Regions from separate parts of the Ensifer sp. R-19 genome, predicted to be linked through region 2. Evidence: predicted binding sites of a transcription regulator. Region 2 holds the regulator's gene; each other region holds the start of a gene.
The links. The regulator LexA, encoded in region 2, represses DNA repair genes until DNA is damaged. The targets are predictions, from matches to a motif close to TGTTCNNNNTGTGTTCNG.

Region 1 (7,513 bases), on a different replicon from region 2:
CGCGTGCATCGGCCGATGGCCAAGGTGCTGGCGAAGGAACTGCAGCCCTTCAACCTGATGTTCATCGAAGAACCGGTGCTTTCGGAAAACCGCGAGGCACTGAAGGAAATCGCCAACCATTGCTCGACGCCGATCGCGCTCGGCGAAAGGCTCTATTCGCGCTGGGATTTCAAGTCGGTGCTTTCAGACGGCTATGCCGACATCCTGCAGCCGGATCTGTCGCATGCCGGCGGCATCACCGAGTGCCGCAAGATCGCGTCGATGGCGGAAGCCTACGACGTGGCACTGGCGCCGCATTGCCCGCTCGGACCGATCGCGCTCGCCGCCTGCCTTCAGGTCGACGCCGTCAGCTACAACGCCTTCATCCAGGAGCAGAGCCTGGGCATCCATTACAATACGGGCAACGACGTCCTCGACTACATCTCCAACAAGGAAGTCTTCCATTACGCAGACGGCTTCGTGTCGATCCCGCAGGGACCGGGCCTCGGCATTGAGGTGGACGAGCAATATGTCATCGAACGCGCGAAGGAAGGCCATCGCTGGCGCAACCCGATCTGGCGCCATGCCGACGGCAGCGTCGCCGAGTGGTGAGGAGCGCGGACATGGCGGGTCGTCTCGAAGGAAAGCGCGTCGTCATCACTGGGGCGGCTCAAGGCATCGGCCTTGCTATTGCCGAGACCTTCCTTGCGGAAGGCGCGAGCCTCTACCTCATCGATCGTGATGGCGGTCTGCTGGCGACCGAGGCCGAACGGCTCCGTGCGACCGGCGGAAAGATCGGCTACACCACGACCGACATCACGGATGCGGATGCCATCGAACACGCGATTGCCACGGCCAGCCGCGAGATCGGCCAGCCGAACGCGCTGGTCAACAATGCCGGCGTCAACGTCTTCTTCGAGCCGCTGAAACTCTCGGATGCCGACTGGCAGCGCTGCTTCGACATCAACCTCAAGGGCGCATGGAACTGCAGCAAGGCCGTGCTGCCGGGCATGATCGCTGCGGGTGGCGGCGTCATCCTCAACATCGCCTCGACCCACGCCTTCACCATCATCCCGCACACCTTCCCCTATCCCGTCGCCAAACATGCGCTTCTCGGCATGACCAAGGCGCTGGGGCTGGAATATGCCGGGCAGGGCTTGCGGGTGAATGCGCTGGCACCCGGCTACGTGCGCACGCAGAAAGCCGTGGAATACTGGAACTCATTTCCCGACCCGGCCGCGGCGGAAGCCGAAACGATGAAGCTTCATCCCGGCGGTCGCATTGCGACGCCGGAGGAAATCGCCAAGGCCGCCCTCTTCATGATTTCGGACGAATGCCCCTTCATGAACGCCACCTGCCTGACGGTCGATGGCGGGGTGAGCGTGCTGCATCATCCCTAAACCGTCGGCTGATGCGCGCGCCTGTATGGCGATCTCTGCTACAGCAGACGGGTAGAGCATCCTTTTTCATTGGAACGGCGCTGGGCACCAGGCGGTTCGGAGACCGAAGCATCACGGCCGCGACCCATCCTCACTTCCACATGGAACGCATCCGGGCGCCGACATCGATGCGGATCTGCTTGGCGCTGCGTTCGCCGACGGCCGCCGAAATCTTCGGCCAGTTCGTCGTCTCGAAGAACTGCAGCAGCGTCGCCGGAATGAAGCGGGTCCGCGATGCGTAGACATGCCGGTCGCCTTGGCTGTTCTGGCCGTAGGTGAAGAACCTTTGCGGCGTCACCAGCGCCAGGTGGTCGCGCGCCCGGGTCATGCCGACATAAAGCAGTCGCCGCTCCTCTTCGAGTTCGGCGGTTGTGCCGACACCAAGATCGGACGGGATGCAGCCGTCGACGACATTGAGCATGAAGACCGAGCGCCATTCCTGTCCCTTGGCAGAATGAATGGTCGACAGGATCAGGTAGTCCTCGTCGAGCAGGGGCACGCCTGCCTGGTCGCTGGTGGCATCCGGCGGATCGAGCGTCAGTTCGGTCAGGAAACGCTCGCGGTTCTGGTAGCCGCCGGCGATCTGCTCGAGTTGCACGAGGTCGGCCTTGCGCGTTTCGGCGTCTTCGTGGATGCGGTCGAGATGCGGTTCGTACCAGGCGCGCGCCGTCGCGATTTCTCCCGGCCATCCCGCGTCGGCTTTCCGCAGAGCGGAAACGAGATCAACGAAGCTCGCCCAATCCTCCCCGGTCTTGGGTGGCGCTGGAATTTCCGCGAGCGCTGCGAGCGGTTCCGGATCGGCGGCGATCGCGTCTAGGATTTTGCCTGCCGTCTGCGGGCCGATCCCGGGCAGCATCTGCAACAGCCGGAAGCCGGCGACGCGGTCACGCGGGTTCTGCGCGAAACGCAAGGTTGCCAGCAGATCCTTGACATGGGCGCTGTCAAGGAACTTGAGACCGCCGAATTTCACGAAGGGAATGTTGCGACGGGTGAGCTCGACTTCGAGCGTGCCGCTGTGGTTGGCGGAGCGAAACAGCACCGCCTGCTGCTTCAGGGCTATGCCGACCTCGCGGTTGGCGAGAACCTGCTCCACGATATAGGCGGCCTGGTCCGCCTCGTCCTTGACGGTGACAAGCTGCGGGCGCTGCTCGGACTGCCTGTCCGTCCAGAGGTTCTTGGTGAACCGTTCCCGCGCAAGCCCGATGACGCCGTTGGCGGCAGCGAGGATCGGCTGCGTCGAGCGATAGTTTTGATCGAGCGTGATGACGTCGGCGGGTTCCGGCGAAAACGCATTCGGGAAATCGAGGATATTGCGGACCGTCGCGGCCCGGAAGGAATAGATCGACTGGGCGTCGTCTCCAACGACGGTCAGGCCTTGGCCCTCGGGCTTGAGCGATAGCAGGATCGAGGCCTGAAGGCGGTTCGTGTCCTGATATTCGTCGACCAGGATATGATCGAAACGACTGCTGATATCCTGCGCCAGCTCCGCGTCGGAAACCATCTGGGCCCAGTAGAGAAGGAGATCGTCGTAATCGAGCACGCTTTGCGCCTGCTTTGCCTCGACATAGCCGGCAAACAGTTCCTTCAATTGCTGTTCCCAGCTCACAGCCCAGGGATACGCGGTCTTCAAGACGTCGATGATCGAGCTTTCCGAGTTCACGACGCGCGAATAGATCGCAAGGCACGTGCCCTTTGTCGGGAAGCGGCTTTCCATCTTGGAGAAGCCGAGCTCGTGGCGGACGAGGTTCATGAGATCGGCGCTGTCTTCGCGATCATGGATGGTGAAATCCGCGCCAAGGCCGATCTGTTCGGCATAGATCCTAAGGATCCGCGCGCCGATCCCGTGGAACGTGCCGGCCCAGGAAAGTGCATCCGTCATGACGGCGGCATTGTCGCCGAGCACCTGGCGGCAGATGCGTCCGACCCGGCGCGTCATTTCAGCGGCGGCACGGCGGGAAAAGGTCATCAGCAGAATGCGACGCGGATCGGCACCATTGACGATCAGATGCCCCACCCTGTGGGCGAGCGTGTTCGTCTTGCCCGACCCGGCGCCGGCAATAATCAGCAAAGGGCCGCCGACCTGGCCTTGCGGCAATCCCACACCATGCACCACCGCCTGGCGCTGGCGGTCATTCAGCTTTTCGAGATAGGCGGCGCTCATACGTGTCCAAGCGTTGTCAGCAAGATTCCCAAAATCTTCGTTCCGTTTCATCTCCTTGAAAGAATTCACGGATTCCGCTTCACGGCGTCAAACTCTTCGCCCGAAGCAGATGACTCGGAACAAAAATGGAACGTATCAGCTTCGATTGCCGCTGGAAACCCGGCTGGCCGGGCTTTCACAGGCTGCTATGCCGCAGAATATCCGGAACATCGAGGAGCGGAGCCGTGGACGGCCGAATTTTCGATCTCGAGAAGCAGATCCGGGGGCTATTGGTCACTGTGTTCGGAAACCTTCGACCTGGCCTTCGGTGCGCCGAACAAGCCAACCCGTCGGTGTTTAGATTGCCCGGGCCACGACCTGCGCAGCGACCGACACCAACAAGGTTGCCAGAGCGACGGCCGTGCCAAATCGTGCGATCTTCATGCGGCGCCCGCGTGCGCCATCCCAATCGTAACCCATCGTGCTCTCCCATAGGCATCATGCCATGGGTCCGATGGTGGGCAAACTTCGTAACAGGGGAGTAAATTTGCGATTGCTACTTCTGCGGGTCGAGCTGGTGCCCTTGGTGAGTGACAAGCAGCATCTCCCGCGCGCGCCGGGCGCGCGCGGGAGTGGAATGAGCGGTTACACGCTCTTGCGCGTGACGAAGCGGGTTTCCAGATAGGCTTCGATCGCCTCGGAGCCGCCTTCCGTGCCGTAGCCGGAATCCTTAATACCGCCGAAGGGCACCTCCGGTAGCGCCAGGCCGAGATGGTTGATGGAGATCATTCCGCTCTCGACTTCGCTTGCGAGGCGATGGGCGCTTCGCTCGGAGCCGGTGAAGGCGTAAGCCGCAAGCCCGAACGGCAGGCGGTTGGCCTCATTGATCGCCTCATCGAGCTCGTTGAAGCGGTTGATGATGGAGACGGGACCGAAGGGTTCGTCATTCATGATACGGGCGCTGACCGGCACGTCGGCAAGCACCGTCGGCTCGAAGAAATAGCCCCGGTTGCCGATACGATGACCGCCGATTGCCAGCCGGCCGCCATGCTCCACGGCATCGGCGACCAGGCTTTCGATCGCGGGGATGCGCCGCTCATTGGCCAGCGGCCCCATGTCGATGCCAGTCTCGAGGCCGTTACCGACCTTGATCTTCCGCGATGCGGCGACAAAACCTTCAAGGAACTGGTCTGCCACCCGTTCCTGGACCAGGAAGCGGGTCGGCGACACGCAGACCTGACCGGCGTTGCGATACTTGCTGCCGGACATGATCGCGACGGCCTGCTCGATGTCGGCGTCCTCGGTGACGATGACAGGGGCATGGCCGCCGAGTTCCATCGTCGCGCGCTTCATGTGCTGGCCGGCGAGTGCCGCCAGCATCTTGCCGACCGGGGTCGAGCCGGTGAAGGACATCTTGCGGATTACCGGATGCGAGATCAGATACTCCGAGATGACCGCCGGCACGCCATAGACGAGGTTGACGACGCCTGCGGGAATACCAGCATCGACGAAGCACCGGATCAGTTCGGCCGGCGATGCCGGTGTTTCCTCGGGTGCCTTCACGATGATCGAGCACCCGGTGGTCAGCGCGGCGGACAGCTTGCGTACGACCTGGTTGATCGGGAAATTCCAGGGCGTGAAAGCGGCGACCGGGCCGACGGGCAGCTTGACGGTCATCTGGGTGACATCGGGCGTGCGCGGCGGAATGATCTGGCCATAGGCGCGCTTTCCCTCCTCGGCAAACCACTCGATGATTTCGGCGGCGCTGAGGATTTCGCCCTTGGACTGGGCCAGCGGCTTGCCCTGTTCCCGCGTCATCAGCCAGGCGATGTCGCCGACACGCTCGCGCAGCAGCGCCGCTGCCGTTCGCATGACCTTTGCCCGGTCGAAAGCCGAGGTCGCACGCCAGACTTGGAAACCTTTTTGGGCGGCGTTCAGCGCTTCATCCAGATCCGCCACTTCTGCCCAGGCCACCTGGCCAATCGTTTCCTCGGTGGCAGGGTCGATGACGGGAATGGTCTTGCCCGCGCGCGCCGGCCGCCAGGTGCCGTCGATATGAAGGAGGATATCGGGATACTGGGTCATGGGGGAACCTTTGAAGATTGACGTCTATCGCTTCGAGTGCAGGACGCGCCGGTGAGGAAAGTGCGAAGGAGCGCGATGCCGATCAGTTGGGCGCTTCCGCCGGCAATATCAAGACGCGATTTGTCAGGAATAGGCGTGTCGGGTTTGAAGCCCGATGGCGATGGGGGATGGGGGCTACCCGCGATGATGTGCTCTGGCGATCGCGCCAGACCTTGAACATTGATCCTTCCAGCAGGCGGAATTCACGGCCGCGTCAGCAGCATCGAGATGCCCTGTCCGACGCCGATGCACATGGTGGCGATCGCACGCTTCGCACCGTGCTCCTCAAGCTCCAATGCTGCCGTCAGCGCCAGGCGTGCTCCTGACATGCCAAGCGGATGGCCGAGCGCGATGGCGCCGCCATTCGGATTGACGTGGGACGCATCGTCGGCAAGTCCGAGCTGCCGCATGCAGGCGAGCGCCTGTGCCGCGAAGGCTTCGTTCAGTTCGACGATATCGATGTCGCCGATATCAAGACGGAGGCGCTCCAGGAGCTTGCGGGTCGAAAACACAGGGCCGATGCCCATGATGCGTGGCGGAACACCCGCCGTTGCCATTCCGTCGACCCGGGCGAGAGGCTTTAGACCGTAGCGTTCGACCGCTTGGCCGGAGGCAAGGATGAGGGCAGCCGCGCCGTCGTTGACGCCGGAGGCGTTGCCGGCCGTTACCGTGCCGTTGGCGCGGAACGGTGTCGGCAGACTGGCGAGCTTCTCGATGGTCGTTTCGCGCGGGTGCTCGTCTTGCTCGACGCATGTCGTCTCGCCCTTGCGTGCCTTGATCGCATAAGGGGCGATTTCGCGGGCGAAACGCCCGCTCTTTTGCGCAGTGGCCGCCCGGGCCTGGCTGCGCAGTGCAAAGCCGTCCTGGTCTTCGCGCGAGATGGAAAACTCGGTCGCGACGTTTTCGGCGGTCTCCGGCATGGAGTCGATGCCGTATTGGGTTTTCATGACAGGATTGACGAAGCGCCAGCCGATCGTCGTGTCATGGATTTCAGTGCTGCGCTGGAACGGGCTTTCGGCCTTGGGCATGACGAAGGGCGCGCGCGACATGCTCTCGACGCCGCCGGCGACGATAATCTCGGCTTCACCCAGTCGGATCGCGCGGGCGGCGTAGCCGACGGCGTCCAGCCCGGAACCGCAGAGCCGGTTGATCGTCGTTCCGGCTGCCGTCTCGGGCAACCCGGCGAGCAAGGCGGCCATGCGCGCGACGTTGCGGTTGTCTTCGCCCGCCTGGTTGGCGCAGCCAAGAACAACCTCATCGATCGCCTCAGTCGGAACGGACGAAACGCGCGCCAGCGCCTCGCGGATCACGTGGGCGGCAAGATCGTCCGGGCGCGCGCTCGACAGCGCGCCGCCATAGCGACCGATGGGCGTGCGGACGCCGCCGACGATATAGGCTTCACCCATGGGATTTGTCCTTGCTTTGCTCGGCTGTAAACATCGGCCCGCCCTTATGCGCGGGAAAGCCGTAGCCGTTGATCAGCACCAGATCGATGTCGCCGGGACGTGCGGCAATGCCTTCCGCCAGCAGGGCCGTTCCCTCGTCGGCCATCGCTTTCAGAAGCCGGCTCATGATCTCGTCCGCGGTGAAATCGCGCGGCGTGATGTTCTTCACCGCCCTTGCGGTGTCGATGATCGCAGTGACCTCGGGATCGACGGTCCGCTTGCCATCGGGATAGGCGTACCAGCCGCGGCCGCTCTTGCGCCCGAGACGCCCCGCTTCGCAAAGCCTGTCGGCGATTTCGACATAACGGGCAGCGGGATCCCGCGTCGCAGCCTGTCGCTTGCGGCGCGCCCAGGCGATATCGAGCCCGGCCATGTCATTGACGGCG
Region 2 (7,513 bases):
CGCCGTCACCGGTTCGCCAACATCGAGCGAGGCCTTTGCGGGGACGGTGATCGTGCCAAGGGTCTGATTGCGGAACGGCTCGTTGGAGGCGACCATTACGCCGGTCGCGATCTGGCCTTCCGGCATCACGCTCGGGCCACGTTCGCCCTTCTGAACGTAGGACGCCATCAGATAGGGCATGTCGTTGCCTTCAAGCGGCGCGCGGCCGACATACTGCACGCGCACCTGCGCGCTGCCCTTGCGCTTGATGTCGAGCATGTCAGCCGTCTTCGAGGAGACGTCGATGATGCGGCCGAATTCATAGGGGCCGCGATCATTGACGCGCACGATGACCGACGTACCGTTTTCCATATTCGTGACGCGCGCGTAGCTCGGCAGCGGGAACGTCGGATGGGCGGCCGACAGATGCGCCTTGTCGTAAACTTCGCCATTGGCGGTCAGCCGGCCGTGGAAAGCCGAGCCGTACCAGGAAGCCGTACCGGTCTTGTTGTAACCGAAGTCTTCCTTCGGCTGGTACCACTTGCCCTTGACCTGATAGGCCTTGCCGACCTGAAAGCGTCCGCCGCCCTTGGGAATATTGTTGCCGGTGGCAACACGCGGGCTCGCCTTTACGCCATAGACGGACTCGGGAAAGTATTCCTTGCTACGAGCAGTTTTCTTGACGCTCGATATCGATCCGCAGGCTGCGAGTGTCACGCACAGCATCGGGACCGCCGCAAGGCGCAGTCCCTTGACCAGATATGCCGCATTTTTACTGGAGGTCATCTGTCCCACAACATCGATCGAATAGCCGTACTCGAAACCTTCCGCTCATGCCCCCAGCGGAAATCTCGGCGTCCCGAAACGGAACAGTCGAGTAAACATGACAGCAACAAGGCGAAAATGCGAACTCATCCACAGATCAGCGCCGGATTTCATGCGTTATGGTTTACAGATGATTACCGGCGGAGCGTGCCCGCGCACTCCAGTCCGGCCATCGAGAAAATCTTTCAGCGACGCATGTTAAATCTTGCAAAGCGACAGGGCTTCGCGCAATAACGCCGTGCCCGGTAGGCAGTTGACTGCGACTTCAGGCAAGGACAGGTGGCCGAGTGGTTTAAGGCTCTGGTCTTGAAAACCAGCGTACGGGAAACCGTACCGTGGGTTCGAATCCCACCCTGTCCGCCATTTTCCCAAGGAATATAGTCCGACGATGGACCGCCATCCCTGGCGGTGCTTCACTTTAATGAGCGTACGTCGGCAGGCGTCAGCGCCGTCTGGTTCGCCTCGGGCAGACGACGACTGGGCCCTCCGCCCTTCACTCAAGCCGCGGGTTAGAGGCTGAACGGATCACGCGCTGAGCGTTTCTCGCTCGGCGCGTTGAACGGATCGGACTTCTTCTCCTTGGATTTGCGGCCCTCGTCGGCGATGATCTCATCCACGGCCCGCTGGCATTTCAGGAGTTCTTCCGCCGCCGGGCCGGTGCCGCGCAAACTGAGGTTTGCGACAACGCGATCGTCAAAGGCGATCGCCAACGTCCTTTTGCGCACGAACCCCGTCAGGAATTCCGCATCGGTGACGTTCACGAAGAGGAACTTGCCGCTCTCGTCGCCGGCGACGGTCGCCGCCGCACTCCAGGGATCGCTCTTGTCGAAGCGGAACGTCAGGTCATAGTCCTTGCCGACCTCGAGCGACTTCCAGTCGTCGCTGGCGAAACTCATGTAGAGCGGCGATTCGGAGCCCTTGGGATAGAACCCCAGGCGCAGCCTGATTCCGCCTTCGAACATCGACGTGATGAAACACGAGCCTTCCATCGACGTGTCGGAAGCAACGGTCCAGCGCCGACTTCCTTCCATTTGATGATCTCGGAGTCCTCAGCCACGGCCGGTCCCGTGGCCATCAGACAGCTCACCAATCCGAACAGCAATCTACGCATGCAAATCCCCCGTTTGCCCGCATTTTGATAGGTCGCCGCGTGACTGTCGAGGGTGGGTAACCCGCACCCATGCAAAATCTTAGGAATATTCACCTCCCAGCGGAACGACGCTCACGCCAAGATCACATGGCAAAGGGATCTTTCGACGACTTGGTCTGGCCGCCGCCAGCAAAGGGGTCATTGTTTGGCGCATTCCCGCCAGCGCCCGCAAACGGATCGGCGGCCGCCCCCTGCCCGCCGTTTGGCATCAACGCAATCAGCGCCTCCTGGCATTTGAACATCTCGCTGACGGCCTTCATCGAATCGCGCAGGCTGAGGCTCGCCACCACGCGCCCTTCGAACGCCAGCGCCAGCGTGTTCTTGCGCACGAATTCGGTGAAGAAGTCGGTGTTGGAGAAGTTGACGACCAGAGCCTTCGAGCCTGTGAGGTCCACGCCGAACGCGACAGCCGGCCACTGGCGGCCACGGTCGAGCTGCAAGGCGACGTCATACTCCCTCTGCGGCTCGATCGATTTCCAGTTGGCATTGCCGATCGAAAGAAACGCCAGGTTCGCCGATCCTCTCGGATAAAAGCCGATTCGAAGGATCATTCCGCCGTCGTAGCTCGTGGCCGCATAGCACGAGCCGCCCAAGGACGGATCGGAGCCCACCGTCCAGGCATTGATCTCCTTCCAGATATTCGAACGCCCTTCTTCAGCAGCGGCCGCTCCCGCCGCCACCAACAGACAGAGAACCGCCAACGACAATCTACGCATGCAACCACCCCATTTTTCCCGCAACCTGTCGAGACGTGCGGCATCTTCACAACACGGATTTGTGCACGCCGGCAGCGAGGCCGCGACTTGGCGCAACCCAAGCGATTGCAGCGCGGACGGCGCGCCAGGCTGAGGCGGCTTCGCCGCTGCGTGCCCCTGGCGCAAAACGGCCACAGCCTGCACTCAAAGAGCTGTTGAACACATGACAGTGATCGCCAAGCTTGCTGGACTTCGGAACGAAAGCGCGGTTCACATCGTTAACCGCCCCGTAGTCCCACCCTTGCATCAAAGTGGACGATCACCGTGCTTGCCGCCCTGCTTCTCGCTTCGATAGTCGCGTCGCCTAATATGCCTGACGTCAAGCTCAGCGCCGCCACGGTGGACGAACTTCAGACCGATTTCGAGAGCGCCGTGCCGTGCCATCAGATCGATGGACGCAAGGTGTGGAAGGGTGCGATCGCGTTCTACATCCAGTCGTTCGTCTATGATGGCGACAGGCCGGTCGCGACCGATGCGGCGGATGCCGTACTTCCAGAAGACAACAGCGCCGAGACGGTGAAGGAATTCGAAGACGCCTGCGCCGCCACGCAGCCGGCCTAGCCTCTTTGCACAAAAACGCTCGCGATTCGTTCGAATCGCCGTGCCGTCGCGCAACGCGCTGCCCCACGGCCCTCCGTTTGGGCACGATCATCGCCCAAACCCGCTCTGCTCCCGTAAAAGTGACCAATCGACACGCACAGACGCGCCAATTGTCTGAATTCACGGAATTTTAGGCACTTGCGGAACACATATGGAACAGATAGTGTCTGTTCTTGATTTGTTTCACGCCTCTGGGAGCGACGTGCCATGCTGACCCGCAAGCAACAGGAATTGCTTCTCTTCATTCACGAACGCATGAAGGAGTCAGGCGTCCCACCATCATTCGATGAAATGAAGGATGCGCTCGACCTGGCGTCGAAGTCCGGCATTCACCGTCTGATCACGGCACTCGAAGAACGCGGGTTCATTCGCCGTCTGCCGAACCGAGCCCGCGCGCTCGAGGTCATCAAGCTTCCGGAAGCCTACGCGTCAAGCCAGCAGCAGCCCCGCCGCGGCTTCTCGCCCAGCGTGATCGAGGGCAGCCTCGGCAAGGCGCCAGCGGCCGCTCCTGCCGCACCGCCAAAGCCCACGCCCGTGGCCGACAACACATCGGTTTCCGTCCCGGTCATGGGCCGCATCGCTGCCGGTGTGCCGATCTCGGCGATCCAGAACAACACGCACGACATTACCATACCGCTCGACATGATCGGCAACGGCGAACACTACGCTCTCGAAGTCAAGGGCGACTCGATGATCGAAGCCGGCATCTTCGACGGCGACACGGTGATCATCCGCAATGGCAATACGGCCAATCCCGGCGATATCATCGTGGCGCTCGTGGATGATGAGGAAGCGACGCTGAAGCGCTTCCGGCGCAAGGGCGCATCGATCGCGCTCGAAGCCGCGAACCCTGCCTACGAAACAAGGATTTTTGGGCCCGATCGGGTGAAGATCCAGGGCAAGCTCGTCGGGCTGATCCGCCGCTACCACTGATTCCGAGGGAAACCTGGCATCCGACCGAGCCTCGCCACCGCTTGCGGCTGCGAGGCTCTGTTTATTGAAGGCGACCTGAAGGCACGCCTCTTACTCGTGGATGGTGTACTCGCCGAGCTCGCAGAGGTCCTGCATGTCTTCGGTCGTATCGAGGCCGGAGCCTTCTTCGAACTCGAAGCGCATGTCGTACTTGCAGACCTCCCGGCCGTCGGCGATGGTGATCTCCATGTCTTCCCCTGGGTTCAGCACCTGCCGGCCGAAAACATCGTCTTCCCACTCATTGACGCCCACAGGCGACGTATAGAAGTTCGTCAGCACTGCGTTGGTGTTGTTCTTCAGCTTGAAAACCAGATCCTCTGCCTGCGCCTCAAATGTGGTCGCAGCGAAGAGGGCCAAGGCCGTCAGGACAAGTTTCGTCTTCATATATGCGATTGCCTCCGTTTTGATGATGACGGACGCTACCGATGCGGCTGATGTCAGCGGAGTCATCGTTCCCCCTCTACCGATTTCACCGAAGCGATAAGATCCGATAGTGGCTTAGAAGACGTGGCTTGTGCGGGCGTGTGGAGGCAAACACACACAATCGCTCTGCCCTGAGGCAGAACGTCTATCCGCACTAAAATGAGGTGAGAGTTATTGGAGGCCTCGCCCGGAATTGAACCGGGGTACAAGGATTTGCAGTCCTCTGCGTCACCACTCCGCCACGAGGCCTCACAGCTCGGATAACCGAGCGTTGGCGCGGATTTAGAATGATTGCAGAAAAACCGCAAGAGGCATTTTCCGAAAAACGCGCCGTCGATTTGTAAGACGGATACTTTCCACAGAGCGATCGCGAACCTCCGCCGATCGCATCTGGGGTGGCCTCAACACCAGGGCGTCGCGTGTCCTGTCCACGGCCGCACCAGCCCCTCGGATACGAGCACACGCCCGATAGACTGGTCGCCGCGGGTGACCAGCCGCAGCTTTTCACCGGCCTTGGCATCCTGACGGCCGCTCGCCGTTTCCAGCCTGAAGTCACCCGCATTCAACAATTCGCGCAGGCGCTGCTTGGCATAGAAGCCGCGCGAACGTTCCTTGTCGCAGCTTGCCTGGCGAATACGCGGCGCCTCGACGTCTGCGACGCGGATCGTTTCGCCGTGGTACAGGAAGGTGGCGCCGTCGATCACGCAGTTGTCGTTGCGAATCCCGCAGAAATAAAACTGATCCGTGCGAACGGATGCCGTCTTCACTTCCTCACTGGGCCGCACCACGGGTGTCGGCGCCTTGGCGCCGACGTCAACGGACGGCACCGGAGCGGCAAGGGCAACTCTTGTCACCGGATTCGGCTTCCGCTTCTCCGCCTGTTGCGCGGGACGCTCGTCCGCTTTCTGCGCGACACGAACGGGCTTCGGCCTCGACTCGTGTCGGGACGTGGACGCGACCACGTCCGATACCACCGGCCAATGTTTCAGTTCGGCGCGATGATCGTAAGCGACCACGCCGCCGACAGTGAGTGCGGCGGCCAGATACCACGGCGCCATACCGCCTTGTTTGCCCCTGCTCCGACCGGAATTCCGGCTTCGACGTTTCGTAGTGGCTTTGGCCATGCGTTCCCATCCTGATTCGCGACCGCATTATGCGTTTGATGGGTTGCCGAAAAGTTTTCGGCGGCCTCCCTCAACAAAGGGTTCAGCCGCTTCGCTGGGAATCAATTGGCAGAGAATCGAAGCCGAGGCATCCGGGACGGTTGACCGCAATAGCTCCGGTTCACGAGCCGTTCGAAGAATCGGCTCGTCCGCGCCAGCGCGCCCACCAAACAGCCAGGCGACGCCGGCGACGGCGGACGGATGGGATATCGTGCGAAAGCACGATGAGGCCCAGCGGTATCATCCAGAAGCCGAGCACCGGCAGAAAGCCAAGAAAACCAAAGAACACCAGAAGCGAGCCCAACAGGATACGCAGCAGTGGCGATTCCGGCAGCGTGATGCGCCACTTCCCGAGCACGATCTGACGCGTCTGCGGATCAATCCCGAAATGCGGCTGCTTCCTGTTTTTATTCATCATTCCCTATCCGGCATCTTTTCCCACAATTGGGGACTTCTCCACAGCCTCGCAACCGAACTTGTCATTTTTTTTGAAAAAACCGCTTGGCAAATCGGAAAAGCATGCGTATTAGCAGCCTCACTTCTGAAGCGCACAGCGAAACAGCGGCGCGGATGATCCCTGGTAGCTCAGCGGTAGAGCATTCGACTGTTAATCGACAGGTCGCCGGTTCGAATCCGGCCCGGGGAGCCAGTTTCAAAAAGAGCCATTTGCAGAAAATGCGAATGGCTCTTTTTCATTTTGCACCTAAGTTCCCTCGGTGATCAATCCCAGTCCTAGACGGCACCTATGACAAACGCGGCGCCCATCATCGTCTGGTTCCGCAAGGACCTGCGCCTTGGCGACAACAGGGCCCTTGCGGCTGCGGCCAATGAGGCTGCCGTCATTCCGCTCTATATCCGGGAGCCGAACGAAAGCGGCAACGGTCCGCTGGGCACGGCGCAGCAATGGTGGTTGCACCATTCGCTGGAAGTGTTGGAGGCTCGACTGGGCCGGCTCGGCTCGCGACTCATTCTCCGCTCCGGCGACCCACTGGACGTCCTCAGCGAAGTGTCGCGCCTATCGGGAGCGAAGCGTGTCCATTGGAATCGCCGCTACGACCCGTGTGGCATTGCCACCGATACGGCCCTGAAGAAAGCACTCGCAGCTCAGGGCATCGCGGCCGAGAGCTTTGCCGGGCAATTGCTGCACGAGCCCATGCGCTTGTTGACGACGACCGGTGGGCCCTATCGCGTGTTCACGCCTTTCTGGCGCGCGCTCGAAGCGAAGGTTGAGCCGGCTCCACCGATCGACGAGCCGCAAAAGATCGCGACGCCGGAAAGCTGGCCCCCTTCAGAACAGCTTGACGCGTGGTCGCTTCTGCCAACGAAACCGAACTGGGCAGCGACGTTCAGCGAAATATGGGCGCCGGGGGAAAAAGGCGCGACCACTCGCCTCGACGAATTTATCGACGAAAAGCTTGCAGACTACAAAGTGCGCCGGGACCGTCCAGAGGCTGACGGCACATCCCTGCTCTCTCCTCACCTCGCCTTCGGAGAAATCTCGCCGGCGCAGGTCTGGCACGCGACGCAGGGAATCGAGACCGATGGCGGTGAAGGTGTTGCCACCTTTCGCAAGGAGATCGCCTGGCGCGAATTCTCCTACCATCTGTTGTTTCACTATCCCGAACTCCCGCGTCGCAATCTCGATC
Region 3 (7,513 bases), 760 kb from region 2:
GCGCGGCGAGGTTCACCGGCGCCCCCCAGACGTCGTAGGCGTATTTCGTTCGCCCAAGCACGCCGGCCGTCACCGATCCCGACGCCATGCCGGCGCGAAGCCTCAGCACGACATCGTAGCGTTCGCCGATCTCGCGGGCAGCGGCGATGGCGCGGAAGCCGAACGCGGCGGCCGCCTTCTCGGGGGCGGGGTGTCGGGCGGGCACGCCGGCCACCGCAAGATAGGCATCGCCAATGGTCTTGATCTTCTCAACACCGACCGCCGCCGCCAGCCGATCGAATTCGCTGAAGAGTTCGTTGAGCAGGCTCACGGTCCTTTCCGGTCCCAGGCTGTTTGACAGGCTCACGAACTGGACGATGTCGGTCAGGACCACGGTCGCGTGCTCGAATTCGTTGATGATCGTTTCCCGCTCATTCCTCAGCAGGCGCGCCACGATCTCGTCCGGCATGATCGACGCCATGAGGCGGGCCAGCCGCCCTTGTGCTTCTCTCGCCAAGTGGAAGGCATAGTAGATCGTGGCGAAGCACATGAGGGTGAGGGTGACGATCGATGAGGAATAGATGAGCTGCAGGAAGCCGCTGGCGTCATAGACGCCTGACCGCGCCTCCGGGAACGCGATGGATGCCGCGATGACCGTGATCGTGGCCGTGGCGCTCAAGACCGCCACCAGGGCGACGTTCTGGAACCCAAGGATCGCGAAGGCGACCGGCGTTGCGCCGAGCAGCGTCAAAAGCACGCCGGAGTCTCTGCCGACATAGGAGGCGATCCACACGAGGATCACGACGCAGATCCCGAATTCCCAAAGCCCTGATGCCACGCGCCCGAACCGATGAAAGAGGGGCGTCAGCGCGGCGGCCGCCGCCAGAGCGAGATTGGCATAGACGAGCGGGACCAGACTTGGTTCGCCGTGGAGTGCGTAGATGAGAGCAAAGCCCGTGGTGGTGACGACGATCACGCACGCCGCGACATTCGCAACGAGAATGCCTTCGCGGTCATCCTCGGCAGCATTTGAAGCGCCTACCTCCAGCAGGCCGCGAACAGCGCTCGTCCAGGACATGTCTCCATCCACTTCGCGTCGAGGGAGATCGGTGCAAGGTTTCGTTCAAACGCGAGAATTGTGCCTGCAATTATTAGTACACTTCGCCGGTCGACGCCATGAGATCGCCGGTTGCGCGGTCACCGGGGAATGCACGTGAGGAGGGCTCTGACCTCCTCACACCTTCTCGACAAACCCATCCAGCACGCGCTTCTGGCCGGCGCGGTCGAAATCGATGGTGAGCTTGTTGCCTTCGATCGCAGCGATGTTGCCGTTGCCGAACTTCATGTGGAAGACGCGGTCGCCGACCGAGAAGCGTGAAGGTTCCGTGGCCGTGGATTTCGCCACCAGCTCGCCGTCGATCGTGCGGCCGCGCGGGCCGCTTTCGCCGTAGCCGATGCGCTCGACCGCGTGGCCGGAGCGGGTGCCCCAGTTGTCGCGGGTGGCGTCCGAGCGGTGCTGCTGGGCGCGCTTCCAGCCGGGGGTGGAGTAGGTGTTCTGGAAGGGATCGGCCTTGTCGAAGCGTGACTGGCCGTAACCGCCGCGGCCATAGCCGCCATAGGATTGCTCGCTCTCGGCCACGTCGACATGGGCGAGCGGCAGCTCTTCGAGGAAGCGCGAGGGCAGCGTCGATTGCCAAAGGCCGTGGATGCGACGGTTGGAGACGAACCAAATGTGGCAGCGGTGCTTGGCACGGGTGATGCCGACATAGGCAAGGCGCCGTTCTTCTTCCAGGCCGGAGCGGCCGCCTTCGTCGAGCGCTCGCTGGTGCGGGAAGAGGCCTTCCTCCCAGCCGGGCAGGAACACCGTGTCGAACTCCAGCCCCTTGGCCGAGTGCAGCGTCATGATCGACACGGCGTCGAGGTTTTCGTTCTGCTCGGCATCCATGACGAGGGCGACGTGTTCGAGGAAGCCACGCAGGCTCTCGAAGGCTTCCATCGAGCGGATGAGTTCCTTGAGGTTTTCCAGCCGTCCGGGGGCCTCGGCCGACTTGTCGTTCTGCCACATGGCGGTATAGCCGCTCTCGTCGAGGATCTGCTCGGCAAGCTCGGTGTGCACGGTGGTTTCCAGCAGGCTCTGCCAGCGGCGGAAATCGGTGACGACGTCGAAGAGGGCTTTCCGCGCCCTCGGCTTCAACTCGTCGGTCTCGATGATGTCACTGGCGGCAGCCAGCATCGGGATATCGCGAGCGCGGGCATAGTCGTGCAGGGTGCGCACGGTGGTGTCACCGAGGCCACGCTTCGGCGTGTTGACGATGCGCTCGAAGGCGAGGTCGTCGGCCGGCTGGCAGACGAGGCGGAAATAGGCCATCGCATCGCGGATTTCGAGGCGCTCGTAGAAGCGCGGGCCGCCGATGACGCGGTAGTTGAGGCCAAGCGTGACGAAGCGGTCTTCGAACTCGCGCATCTGGAACGATGCGCGCACCAGGATCGCCATGTCGTTGAGCTTGTGGCTCTTGCGCTGCAGCTGTTCGATTTCCTCGCCGACGGCGCGGGCCTCCTCTTCGGAATCCCAGGCGGCGTGCACCTGCACCTTCTCATCATCCGGATCGGTGCGGTCGGTAAAGAGCGTCTTGCCGAGACGGCCCTCATTGTGGGCGATCAGGTGGCCGGCGGCACCGAGGATGTGCTCGGTCGAGCGATAGTTGCGCTCGAGCTTGATGACCTTGGCGCCCGGGAAATCCTTCTCGAAGCGCAGGATGTTGTCCACTTCCGCGCCGCGCCAACCATAGATCGACTGGTCGTCGTCGCCGACGCAGCAGACATTCTGCGGAACGCCCTTCGGCCGCTGGGCCAAGAGCCGCAGCCACATGTACTGCGCCGTGTTGGTATCCTGGTACTCGTCGACGAGGATGTAGCGGAACTTGTCGTGATAATCCTTCAGCACGTCCGCATGGTTACGGAAAATGCGGATCGGGTGCAGGAGCAGATCGCCGAAGTCGCAGGCGTTCAGTGTCAGCAGCCGGTTCTGGTAGGCGGCGTAGAGTTCGCGGCCCTTGCCGTTGGCAAAGGCGCGGGCGTCACCCTCAGGGATCTGCGCGGGATCGAGGCCCTTGTTCTTCCAGCCGTCGATCATGCCGGCGAACTGCTTGGCCGGCCAGCGCTTGTCGTCGATGCCTTCGGCCTGGATGAGCTGCTTGATCAGCCGCACCACGTCATCGGTGTCGAGAATTGTGAAATCGGAGCGCAGGCCGACAAGCTCGGCGTGGCGGCGGAGCAGCTTGACGCCGATCGAGTGGAAGGTGCCGAGCCAGGGCATGCCTTCGACCGCATGGCCGACGAGCACGCCGATGCGCTCCTTCATCTCGCGCGCCGCCTTGTTGGTGAAGGTCACCGCAAGGATTTGCGAAGGGAAGGCGCGGTTGGTCGAAAGGATGTGGGCGATGCGGGTCGTCAGCACGCGGGTCTTGCCGGTGCCGGCACCGGCAAGCACGAGCACGGGACCGTCAAGCGTTTCGACCGCCTCGGCCTGTTCCGGGTTGAGGCCGGAGAGATAATCCGGGCGCGGCTGGGCGCGATCGCGCGCAGCCATGGCGCGCGCGGCAATACCGCCGGCGGCGGGGATACCTCCGGGGGCTGGCGGCTGCTTGCGCGGCGCCGGCTCCTCGTCGAAGAAAGGAATGTCGTCGAAACCACTCATCATGCGGCTCAATGTAGTGATTCGGTGGGGAAAGGCCAGAAAGGATGTTCTTCTTTTATTCCGTTTTCTGCGCCAGCCGCACCAAGCCTGTGGAAAGACAGGCGATTTCGAGACCGCTTATTCTTGGTCGCACGTTTTGATTTGTCGCATGTCGTATCGCAAAACCGCTGCGCACTTTTGCTCGGTATGCTTTATCCCGCCGTCTTATCAAAGACGGTATCGACCGGGACCTGCAGCGCCGTCGCAAGCTGGTTGGTGCGGGCGGCGAGCGAGATCACCCGCAAGAGGTCCGCGTGCTCGGCATCGCTCAGGCCCTTCGCCCTTGCCGCGGCCGTATGGGAATGGGCGCAGTAGCCGCAGCCATTGCTGACGGAAACGGCGATATAGAGCATCTCCTTCACCAGCGGATCGAGCGCAGAAGGCGTTGCCATCACCGCCTTGACGTCGCGCCAGGTCTGCTCCAGCAGATCCGGGTCGAAGGCGAGCCACAGCCACATATTGTTGATGAAATCGGATTTGCGCGTGGCGCGGATATCGTCGAACACGGCTTTGACGCGCGGATCGGTTTCCGGGTTCTTCGGCGGAGTAACGGTGCTCATGGTCTTCCCTGCATGGCGTTGCCGGCGGCGGCCTTGCGCCGCCGGATTGAAGAATATGGATCAAACAAGGGCGAAGACGCGCGCCGGGCCGCCGGTGCCGCCGCGATGCTTCGGCGCGCCGAGAATGAGCGTCGCACCCTTGGCCGGCAGCTTGTCGAGATTGGCGGCAGCCTCCAGCCCCCAGCGGCCCGCGGGCAGCCAGGCATAATGCGTGGCGAAATCCGGTGAGGGGCCATGGTCGAGCGACAGCGTGTCGACGGCAATGCCGGCGGCCTTGCTCTCCTCGATGAGATACTTCGCCGCCTCGGCGTGAAAGCCGGGGAAGTGCAACTTGCCGCCGCCATCGGCATTGCGGAATTTCTCCGTGCCCATATGCGCGCCCCAGCCCGAAAGCATGGCGACGCAGGCGTTTTCCGGGATCTCGCCATTGGCGGCGACCCAGGCCTTGAGGTCGTCGGGCGTCACCTGCGCATCGGCGTCGGCCGTTGCCTTCTCGCGGATATCGACGATGCAGAGCGGCACGACGAGCTTTTCCACCGGCAGCTCGGCGACCGACAGGCCATCGGCGGAGAAGTGCAGGGGCGCATCGACATGGGTGCCGGTGTGTTCGTTTATGCGCAGTTCGAACAGATTGAACTTTTCTTTGGCGTAGCTGAACTTTTGCTCGCGGAAGAACTGCTGCTGGCCGAAGAAGGTCGGGAAATCCTCGTGCAGTTCGTGGGTCAAGTCCGTGACGCTACTATGTCCCTGAGCCAATGCCGGGGGTGCTGCACCGACGCTCGCGGCGGCGAGGCTGGCGGTTCCAACTGCAGCGGCTTTGAAGAAGCTGCGGCGCGACAGCATGCGCGCCTTCACCGTTTCCATCACACAGGCATCGCACATCGTTCTTGCTCTCCTTCAAGAAACTTGAAAACCAGACGGCGAAACCGCTCGAAAAAGCGGCCGGCGGTTGCAGGATAGCGCGGCCGACGCCGCTGTAAATGCCGGCCTATGCAGCAAGGTGCGGTTCACGCTGAAAGCTGCGCTGGAATTGCTCTGCACGTCATCATGCCGCCACCAAATTCGCTTTTATTACAATTGCGTAATGATGGCATTCCGTCATTGCCCCGACGCGCGCGAACGGGGATACTCCGCCCAATCGGAACGAACCGCCGGCCGCGCCGCGCTGGGGTGTGTTTTATGCTTAATCTGGAGACTTGAATGCGGGTTTGGAAACAGCTTGCGGTGAGCGCCGCTGTGCTTCTCGTGGGCGCAACCGTCTGGCTGCGGTTCGTACCCGGCGCAGGTGAGACGCTCGCCGCCATCGGCGTTTCGCACCCGCTGATCGATGCCCTGTCCAAGCCCGGCGCCGGTGGCGGTGAGGGTGGCGAGCGCGGCAATGGCCGCGGCCAGGGTGGCAACAATGCCATCCTCGTCATGGTCCGGCCTTCGGCGACCGCTGTCGTCAACGACCGGCTGAACGCGATCGGCAACGGCGAAGCGATCCACTCGGTCACCGTGACGCCGACGGCAACCGGCAACCTCACCGAAATTCTCGTCCGCTCCGGCGAAAAGGTGGCCCAGGGCCAGGTGATCGCCAAGCTCGACAGCGACGACCAGAAGATCGCCGCCGACCAGGCGCGGCTGAACCGCGACAGCGCCCGCGAAAAGGTCGAGCGCTACCGCAATCTCAGCAACGCACGCGCTATGACCGCCGTCGAAGTGCGCGACGCCGAAATCGCCATGCAGACAGCGGAGCTGGCGCTGAAGACTGCCGAACTCGACCTCAAGCGCCGCGATATCGTCGCACCGTCCAAGGGTGTGGTCGGCATCATCACCGTCAATGTCGGCGACTATGTCACGACCACGACGCCGATCGCCGTTGTCGACGACCGCTCGGAAATCCTCGTCGATTTCTGGGTACCGGAGCGCTTCGCCAACAAGATCACCGTCGGCCAGCCGGTCACCGCCTTTGCGATCGCCCAGCCGGGCAGCCAGCTCGATGGCGCAATCCACGCGATCGACAACCGCCTCGATCAGGCAAGCCGCACGCTGCGTGTGCGCGCACGGCTCGAAAACCCTGACGACATGCTGAGGGCGGGCATGTCCTTTTCCGTTACCGTCGCGTTTGACGGCGACACCTATCCGACGGTCGATCCGCTGGCGATCCAGTGGAGCTCGGAAGGCTCCTACATCTGGCGCGTTGCCGGCGATAAGAGCGAAAAGGTGCCGGTGAAGATCATCCAGCGCAATCCGGACAAGGTGCTTGTCGACGCGGCCCTTAACGAAGGCGACGAGATCGTGACCGAAGGCGTGCAGCGCCTGCGCGACGGCGGCGAAGTGCGCATCGCCGGTCGCGAGCGCAAGCAAGAACCTGCGCAGAAGGTCGCGGAGGAAACCAAGTGAGCGGCGGCGAAGCGCACAGCAAGACGTCCGCTCGCGAGCGCGGCAAGACCGGCTTTACCGCACTCTTCATCCGCCGGCCGATTTTCGCGCTGGTGGTCAACACGCTGATCGTCGTTGCCGGTCTTGCCGCCTGGAACGGCATCGAGATCCGCGAGCTGCCGCAGGTCGACCAGCCTGTCATCTCGGTGACCACCACGCTCGATGGCGCCGCCCCCGAGACGATGGACCGCGAGGTGACCTCGGTCGTCGAAGGTGCGGTCTCACGCGTGCAGGGCATCCGCGACATCTCGTCGACCTCGTCCTTCGGCCGCAGCCGCGTGACGCTGCAGTTCTCCGACACCACCGATATCGGCCAGGCCTCCAACGACATCCGCGACGCGCTCGGCCGGGTGCGCAACCAGCTGCCCGACAATGTCGACGAGCCGAGCATCGTGAAAGCCGATGCCGATAGCCAGCCGATCATGCGGCTGGCGCTCACCTCCGACACCATGTCGATGGAAGACATGACGCTGCTCGTCGAAAACGAGATCAGCGACCGGCTGGCTGCCGTCGAAGGCGTGGCCGACGTCGCCGTCTATGGCGACCAGGAGAAGATCTTCCGCATCGACCTCGACCAGGCAAAGCTCGCCGGGCGCGGGGTGACGGTCGCAAACCTCAGGACCGCGCTCGCCAACGCCTCCTATGACGTGCCGGCCGGCAAGCTGACCAGCGCCAGCCAGGACATCTCGGTGCGCGCCACGGCCGACCTGCAGACGCCGGAGCAGTTTGAAAACCTGATCCTCGTCAACAATGTGCGCCTGCGTGACGTGGCCACCGTGACGCTCGGTCCCGATACCGGCACGACGGCGCTGCG
Region 4 (7,513 bases), 600 kb from region 2:
TCTACATCGACCAGACCGGTGGTATCTCGATCGCCCAGCTTTCCGCCCGCGCCCGGCGCCTGAAGCGCCAGCGTGGCCTCGATTGCCTGGTGGTGGACTATATCCAGCTCATGACCGGCTCGGGCAAATCGAGCGACAACCGCGTGCAGGAAATCACCCAGATCACGACCGGCCTCAAGGCGCTCGGCAAGGAACTGAACGTTCCGATCATCGCGTTGTCGCAGCTCTCCCGTCAGGTGGAGAGCCGCGAAGACAAGCGCCCGCAGCTCTCCGACCTTCGTGAATCGGGCTCGATCGAGCAGGACGCCGACGTCGTGCTCTTCGTGTTCCGCGAGGAATACTACGTGAAGAACCTGGAGCCGCGCGACGAGTTCGACCCGAAGTACGAAGAGTGGAAGATGAAGATGGAGCAGGTGAAGGGCACGGCTGACGTGATCATCGCCAAGCAGCGTCACGGACCGACCGGCACCGTGAAGCTCGCCTTCCAGTCGGAATTCACGCGCTTCACCGATCTCGCCGATCCCTCCTTCACCCAGTACGAAGAACACTAGAGTTCCGTGGGGGCGGCCGGAGCGGGCTGGGAAAAATGTTTGCGGTTTCCCAGCCCGCTCTACTTCACAACGAGCCGCCCAAGCGTGATGGGCTCAACCGGCACCGCCTTTTACCAGGCGCCGCCTAGAACCTGACGCAACAGCGCCACCGAAACCACGCCGACGGCAACGGATGCCAAGAGCGGCAGCCTGGTTGCAGCAACCGCCGTCAAGGCAGCGGCAATCGTTTCGGCCGGGCCGGCGACCACTGCCGTCGGAGCGATGACCGCCATCAGAACCGCTGGCGGAATGGCCTCGAGGGCGCGCTTCTGGTTTTCTCCGATCGTCACGTAGCGGATCAGTACGAGACCGCCGATGCGGGTCGCGACCGTCGCGACTGCCATGGCCAGGATCGCAAGCAAAGTGTTGAGATCGACGCTCATGCGTGGGCCTCCTTGTGTCCGCCTGAAAGCATAGCCACGACGACGCCGGCTGCAGCACCAGCCGCAATGTACCAGACGCCCGGCAGCAATTGATGCGTGACCACGGCCGCACAAGCGCTCGCGGCCAGAACGGCACCCGTTTCGCGCCCCTTCCAGAACCCCATGACCAGGATGATGAAAACGGCAGGGAATGCGAAGTCGAGGCCGATGACCTTGGGATCGCCCAGCAGGGCGCCAACCATCGCGCCCGTCAGGCTCGTCAGGACCCAGGCGCAGTAGAAGGGCACGGCGAGGCCGGCATACCAGGCGGGCGTGAGTTTGCCATTGCTCGCGCGCATCTCGGCCATGGCCCAGATTTCATCGGCGAGAAGCAGCATCGAGGCATAGCGCGCCGGCCCGGAGAAACCGTCAAGCTTGCTGCCGATCGAGGCGCTCATCAGCACATGGCGGATGTTGACGAGCAGAGCCGAGAAGCCGAGTGCGGCCCAGGACGCCGGATGTGTCCAGATATCCATGGCGACGAATTGCGACCCACCGGCAAAGACCAGTGCGCTCATTAGCGTCACCTCGGCCGGCGTCAGCCCCTTGGCCGCCGCCACGGCACCGAACACCAGGCCGATCGGCATGACGGCTACGATCAGCGGCGTCATCGCGATCGCCGCGGCCCGAAATTCCTGCAACGCATTTCTTACCTGCAACGTCCCTGTCTCCATTCACACGAAACGGAGAACGTCTATAGGCGGAAGCAGATCCCGTATTGAACGAAAGTGATCAGCCGGCGCGGAAGGCGCCGGGTGTCACGCCGGTGCGCGCCTTGAAGTGGCGGCTGAAATGCGCCTGATCGGCGAAGCCGCACTGATAGGCGGCATCCACTGCCGACCAGCCGTGCCTGAGCAAGGTCTTGGCAGCACGCACGCGCTTGTCGGTCAGAAAGGCATGTGGAGTGATATGGAATTCCTTGCGGAAGGCACGGATCAGGTGCGCGCGGCTGAGCCCTGCGACCTTGGCGAGTTCCTCGAGCCCGACGTCTTCAGCATAATTCTCGATCAGATAGTCCCGCGCCCGATGCACGGCGGACTGCTCGCGCGTCTCGATCGGGGTGATGATCGTACTGCCGTGCCTCTCGAACATCGCCGCAAGCACGCCGAACATTCTTTCTTCGGCCTCGAGCGTGCCGCCTGCCAGCTCAAGCGTTCGGTGCGCTTGATGAAAGGACAAGGCGAGGTCCGGATCCTGCAGCACCCGCCTCGAGAAGGACGGCGTTCCCTTGAAAGCGCGACCGGTCACGTCCTCGATGATGTTCACCAGCAGATCGGCGCTCGGATAGACCATGCGATAACGATAGCCGCTGCCGCCGGGGTGGCCGTCGTGGATTTCGTCGGGGTTGATCAGGTAGAAGAACCCAGGGCCCGCCTCCGAACGTTCGCCCTTGATCTTGCTGATCTGCGAGCCGGCCTCGATCGCGCCGATGCTGAACGTCTCATGTGCATGCGGCGCGAATTCATGGGTAATGAAGGTCGCCGTCAGACATTCCATGCCCATAAAGCGAGGATCGCGCCAGAAGCGCGTGCGCTCACCGCCTTCAATCGGCATGACCTCTATGGCTTCTTCCTGCGAAATCGTCTGCATTGGGCAACCATAGTGACCCGAGGCGATCCCGTCTTGCACAAAAGTGCTCATCCTTCCTTCAGGGCCCGCGTGACGGCGATGCGACAGGCGAGCATTTGCGACCATGGGCCGTTGGCTGTATTGCTCTTCGTATCGTCCACGAAGAGTGTCCGGCATGCTCCCCCCAGAATTTCTTTCCGCCTCCAACCGCCTCACGATCGATCTCGGTGCGCTTGCCGACAATTGGCGGACGATGAATGCCCGCTCCGGCAAGGCGCGGGCGGCAGCGGTCCTGAAAGCGGACGCCTATGGCCTCGGCATCGATGATGCAGCCCCTGCCCTCTATGCCGCCGGTGCGCGCGACTTCTTCGTCGCCAATGCCGAGGAAGGTGCGGAACTGCGCCCCCTCGTTCCGGAGGGCCGCATCTACATTCTCGCGGGCATGTGGCCGGGCAACGAAGAGCTCTTCTTCGACAATGACCTGGTGCCGATCATCAATTCCGACGAGCAGCTTGCGGTGTTCATAGCGGCTCTTTCCGAGCGCGGCGACCACCCCTGCGTGCTGCATATCGATACCGGCATGAACCGGCTGGGCCTGTCGGTCGAGGCCGCCGTGGCGCTTGCCAATGACCCGGCGCGACCCGCAAGCTTCTCGCCAGTCCTGATCATGAGCCACCTCGCCTGTGCCGACGAACCGCAGCACCCGTTGAACGCCTACCAGCTCGGGCGCTTCCGCGAAGCGACAGCTGCCTATGAGGGTGTCGATGCAAGCCTTGCCAATTCCGGCGGTGTGTTCCTGGGCGCAGACTATCACTTCGAGCTCACCCGGCCGGGCATTGCCGTCTATGGCGGCGAGGCGGTCAACGATGCCATCAACCCGATGACCCCGGTGGTAACCGCCGAAGCCAGGATCATCCAGATCCGCGAGGTCGCGGCCGGAGGCACGGCGAGCTACGGCGCCTCCGCCCGCTTCGACAGGGACAGCCGCATCGCCACCGTCGCGGTCGGCTACGCCGACGGCTACCATCGTTCGGTCTCCGGCGGCGGCGTGACTCTGCGGCAGGCAACACCATCAGGGGCATTCGGCTTCCTGCACGGCAAGCGCGTGCCGCATGTGGGGCGCGTCACCATGGACCTCAGCCTGTTCGACGTCACCGACCTGCCGGCCGGTGCAGCGCGGCCGGGCGATTACATCGAGCTTTTCGGCCGAAACATCGCCATTGACGACGTGGCGCGCGCCGGCGGAACCATCGGCTATGAGCTGCTGACCAGCCTCGGGCATCGTTACATCAGGAACTATGTCGGCGCCGTCTGACGTGGCTTTCCCGTGAATTCCTTGCGGCCTTCGCTAAAATTCACCTTTTGTTCCGCGTTCCGCGGCATTATGTGACGACAAAGGTGATTCTCCTGTCGTCGGCGGCATCGCCTCGCATGTGTGCCGGCGGCTCCCAGATTTCGAAAGTCCGATCCTGATGGCGAAAGCCCGTACCCAATTCATCTGCCAGAACTGCGGCACCGTCCACACCCGCTGGGCGGGCAAATGCGAAGGCTGCGGTGAATGGAACACGATCATCGAGGACGACCCGACCGCCGGTATCGGCGGCGGTCCGACGCGCGCGCCGAAGAAGGGCCGCCCGGTGGCGCTCACCACGCTTTCCGGCGAGATCGAGGATGCGCCGCGTATCCAGACCGGGATTTCGGAACTCGACCGGGCGACCGGCGGCGGTTTCGTGCGCGGCTCGGCGTTGCTCGTCGGCGGCGACCCGGGGATCGGCAAATCAACCGTGCTGATGCAGGCAGCGGCCGCACTTTCGCGTCGCAACCACCGGGTCATCTATGTCTCGGGTGAGGAGGCCGTGGCGCAGGTGCGTCTGCGCGCCCAGCGCCTGGGTGCTGCCGATAGCGACGTGCTGCTTGCCGCAGAGACCAATGTCGAGGACATCCTGGCAACGCTTTCGGAAGGCAAGCGCCCCGATTTGGTGATCATCGATTCGATCCAGACGCTCTGGAGCGACATCGTCGATTCGGCGCCCGGCACCGTCACCCAGGTCAGGACCGGCGTGCAGGCGATGATCCGCTTTGCCAAACAGACAGGCACCGCCGTCGTGCTCGTCGGCCACGTCACCAAGGAGGGCCAGATCGCCGGCCCACGCGTCGTCGAGCACATGGTCGATGCGGTGCTTTACTTCGAAGGCGACCGCGGCCACCACTACCGCATCCTGCGCACCGTCAAGAACCGCTTCGGCCCGACCGACGAGATCGGCGTCTTCGAAATGTCGGACAAGGGTCTGCGCGAAGTCGCCAACCCTTCGGAGCTGTTCCTCGGCGAGCGCAACGAAAAATCGCCGGGTGCGGCAGTCTTTGCCGGCATGGAAGGCACCCGCCCCATTCTTGTCGAAGTGCAGGCGCTCGTCGCGCCGACCTCGCTCGGTACGCCGCGGCGCGCTATCGTCGGCTGGGATTCCGCCCGCCTGTCGATGATCCTCGCCGTGCTCGAAGCCCATTGCGGCGTACGCCTCGGCCAGCACGACGTCTATCTCAATATCGCCGGCGGCTATCGCATTTCGGAGCCTGCTGCCGATCTAGCTGTGGCTTCCGCACTGGTTTCATCGCTTGCCGGGCTTGCCCTTCCTGCGGATTGCGTCTATTTCGGCGAAGTCAGCTTGTCGGGCGCCATCCGGCCGGTTGCGCATACCGCACAACGCCTTAAGGAAGCCGAGAAACTCGGGTTCTCGCAGGCGGTCCTGCCGTCCGCGTCCACCGAATTGCCGAAAAACGGCAATGGCCGATGGAGCGAAATGGAAAGCCTGCCGGATCTGGTGGCGCGCATCGCGGGATCGCGAAACGCGCTGAGACCGGTGGAGGACGAAGATTGAAGATGCGGGTGTCGCAGACCGGCCACGACTGCATAATTCCTTAGATCGGGATCGATTTAAGGACAAAATTATGCAGCAGGTCTGAGCGCTACAGCGACCTTTGCGCGCCCGAAAGGACGCGCGGCGCTGTAGGGGCCGCGAAGAGGCTGAAAATGCCCTGAACGTCAAGCAGGGCCGATGGCGGATAGGCTTGAGGAGACCCGGACGAACCGGGTCCGGAGTAAGGACAAAATGCCCATTACAATTCTCGACGGTATCGTTCTCGGCGTCGCCCTGTTTTCCGCAATCCTGGCCATGGTTCGAGGCTTCTCGCGTGAGGTGCTCTCGGTCGCGAGCTGGGTCGGTGCGGCCGCGGCCGCCTATTTCCTCTACCCGCAGCTTCTGCCCTACGCCAAGCAGTACACCAACAGCGATACTGTCGCGCTGATCGGATCGGCGGCGGTGATCTTCCTGGTCGCGCTGATCATCATTTCCTTCATCACCATGCGGATTGCCGATTTCATCATCGACAGCCGCATCGGCGCGCTCGACCGCACCCTCGGCTTCCTGTTCGGTGCCGCCCGCGGCATTCTTTTGGTCGTCGTCGCCATGCTGTTCTTCAACTGGCTCGTCGCTCCGCAGCAGCAGCCGACCTGGGTAACCCAGGCGAAGTCGAAGCCGCTGCTCGACAATCTCGGCAACAAGCTGATCGCGCTTTTGCCTGAAGAAGCCGACGCCACCATTCTCGACCGCCTGCGCGGCAAGGACACCACCGGCGAAGGTGAAGGCGAAGCGCCGGCGGCGACCCCCGGCCAGACACCGTCGACGACGCCGGAGCAGGCGCCCGCCGACGACGCACCGGCCACCAACGGCTGAGACAGGAACGATTTGCCGACAAAGCCCGCCCCGCGGGCTTTGTCCTTTTGGGGAATAACGCTTGCAGCCGTTTTCAGCTAAGATCGCTTGAAGATGGCGGGCCTGATCACGATATGCGCACCGGTACGGAGCAAAGGCGACAGTGATGACCGATCTGAGATCCATGGAAATCCACGATGAACTCGAAGGCGATGAACTGCACGAAGAGTGCGGCGTCTTCGGCATATTGGGGCACTCGGACGCGGCGGCGCTGACGGCGCTCGGCCTGCATGCGCTCCAGCATCGCGGCCAGGAAGCCGCCGGCATCGTCACCTTCGACGGCAAGCAGTTCTGCACCGAAAAGCGCATGGGCCTCGTCGGCGACCACTACACCGACCCGGCGACGCTGGCAAAGCTCCCCGGCTTCATGTCGATCGGCCACACCCGCTACTCGACGACGGGCGAAGTGGCGCTGCGCAACGTCCAGCCGCTCTTTGCCGAACTTGAAGTCGGCGGCATCGCGATCGCTCACAACGGCAACTTCACCAACGGCCTCACCCTTCGCCGTCAGTTGATCGCCGATGGCGCCATCTGTCAGTCGACCTCCGACACCGAAGTCGTCCTGCATCTGATCGCCCGTTCCAAGCACGCCTCCTCGTCCGACCGCTTCATCGACGCCATCCGACAGATGGAAGGCGGCTACTCGATGCTGGCGATGACGCGCACCAAGCTGATCGCCGCGCGTGACCCGATCGGCATCCGACCGCTCGTCATGGGCGAACTCGACGGCAAGCCGATCTTCTGCTCCGAGACCTGCGCGCTTGACATCATCGGCGCAACTTACGTCCGCGATGTCGAGAACGGCGAGGTGATCATCTGCGAGATCCAGCCCGACGGATCGATCTCGATCGATTCTCGCAAGCCGGAGGTATCGCAGCCGGAACGCCTCTGCCTGTTCGAATATGTCTATTTCGCCCGCCCGGATTCGGTCGTCGGCGGCCGCAGCATTTACGTGTCGCGCAAGAACATGGGCATCAATCTCGCCAAGGAGGCGCCCGTCGAAGCCGATGTGGTGGTTCCGGTACCGGACGGCGGAACGCCGGCCGCCCTTGGCTATGCCCAGCAGAGCGGCATTCCCTTCGAATACGGCATCATCCGCAACCACTATGTCGGCCGCACCTTCATCGAGCCGACGCAGCAGATCCGCGCCTTCGGCGTCAAA

Region 1: a site for LexA is predicted at 3,695-3,712, ahead of ACN9MO_RS27125 (ATP-dependent helicase). Genes of this name have one in related genera too.
Region 3: a site for LexA is predicted at 3,722-3,739, ahead of ACN9MO_RS11055 (UvrD-helicase domain-containing protein). Genes of this name have one in related genera too.
Region 4: a site for LexA is predicted at 3,934-3,951, ahead of radA (DNA repair protein RadA). Genes of this name have one in related genera too.

What each region holds. Positions count from the first base shown of each region.
Region 1 covers NZ_CP184570.1:1,706,518-1,714,030, reverse strand. Annotated here, with positions in the region: gene dgoD (galactonate dehydratase) at 1-591, shown strand, start outside; gene ACN9MO_RS27130 (SDR family oxidoreductase) at 603-1,379, shown strand; gene ACN9MO_RS27125 (ATP-dependent helicase) at 1,510-3,579, opposite strand; gene ACN9MO_RS27120 (hypothetical protein) at 3,916-4,038, opposite strand; gene ACN9MO_RS27115 (NAD-dependent succinate-semialdehyde dehydrogenase) at 4,204-5,643, opposite strand; gene pcaF (3-oxoadipyl-CoA thiolase) at 5,886-7,088, opposite strand; gene ACN9MO_RS27105 (3-hydroxyacyl-CoA dehydrogenase NAD-binding domain-containing protein) at 7,081-7,513, opposite strand, start outside.
Region 2 covers NZ_CP184569.1:1,477,765-1,485,277, reverse strand. Annotated here, with positions in the region: partial or broken gene ACN9MO_RS07315 (septal ring lytic transglycosylase RlpA family protein) at 1-765, opposite strand, end outside; tRNA gene ACN9MO_RS07310 (tRNA-Ser) at 1,078-1,167, shown strand; gene ACN9MO_RS07305 (hypothetical protein) at 1,314-1,835, opposite strand; gene ACN9MO_RS07300 (hypothetical protein) at 2,038-2,844, opposite strand; gene ACN9MO_RS07295 (hypothetical protein) at 2,974-3,270, shown strand; gene lexA (transcriptional repressor LexA) at 3,517-4,242, shown strand; gene ACN9MO_RS07285 (hypothetical protein) at 4,333-4,665, opposite strand; tRNA gene ACN9MO_RS07280 (tRNA-Cys) at 4,880-4,953, opposite strand; gene ACN9MO_RS07275 (thermonuclease family protein) at 5,106-5,828, opposite strand; gene ACN9MO_RS07270 (hypothetical protein) at 5,989-6,285, opposite strand; tRNA gene ACN9MO_RS07265 (tRNA-Asn) at 6,442-6,516, shown strand; gene ACN9MO_RS07260 (cryptochrome/photolyase family protein) at 6,613-7,513, shown strand, end outside.
Region 3 covers NZ_CP184569.1:2,234,425-2,241,937, reverse strand. Annotated here, with positions in the region: gene ACN9MO_RS11060 (adenylate/guanylate cyclase domain-containing protein) at 1-1,057, opposite strand, end outside; gene ACN9MO_RS11055 (UvrD-helicase domain-containing protein) at 1,214-3,679, opposite strand; gene ACN9MO_RS11050 (carboxymuconolactone decarboxylase family protein) at 3,868-4,275, opposite strand; gene ACN9MO_RS11045 (cyclase family protein) at 4,336-5,157, opposite strand; gene ACN9MO_RS11040 (efflux RND transporter periplasmic adaptor subunit) at 5,476-6,660, shown strand; gene ACN9MO_RS11035 (efflux RND transporter permease subunit) at 6,657-7,513, shown strand, end outside.
Region 4 covers NZ_CP184569.1:873,490-881,002, reverse strand. Annotated here, with positions in the region: gene ACN9MO_RS04190 (replicative DNA helicase) at 1-551, shown strand, start outside; gene ACN9MO_RS04185 (AzlD domain-containing protein) at 662-973, opposite strand; gene ACN9MO_RS04180 (AzlC family ABC transporter permease) at 970-1,623, opposite strand; gene ACN9MO_RS04175 (AraC family transcriptional regulator) at 1,745-2,602, opposite strand; gene alr (alanine racemase) at 2,757-3,896, shown strand; gene radA (DNA repair protein RadA) at 4,054-5,457, shown strand; gene ACN9MO_RS04160 (CvpA family protein) at 5,689-6,312, shown strand; gene purF (amidophosphoribosyltransferase) at 6,458-7,513, shown strand, end outside.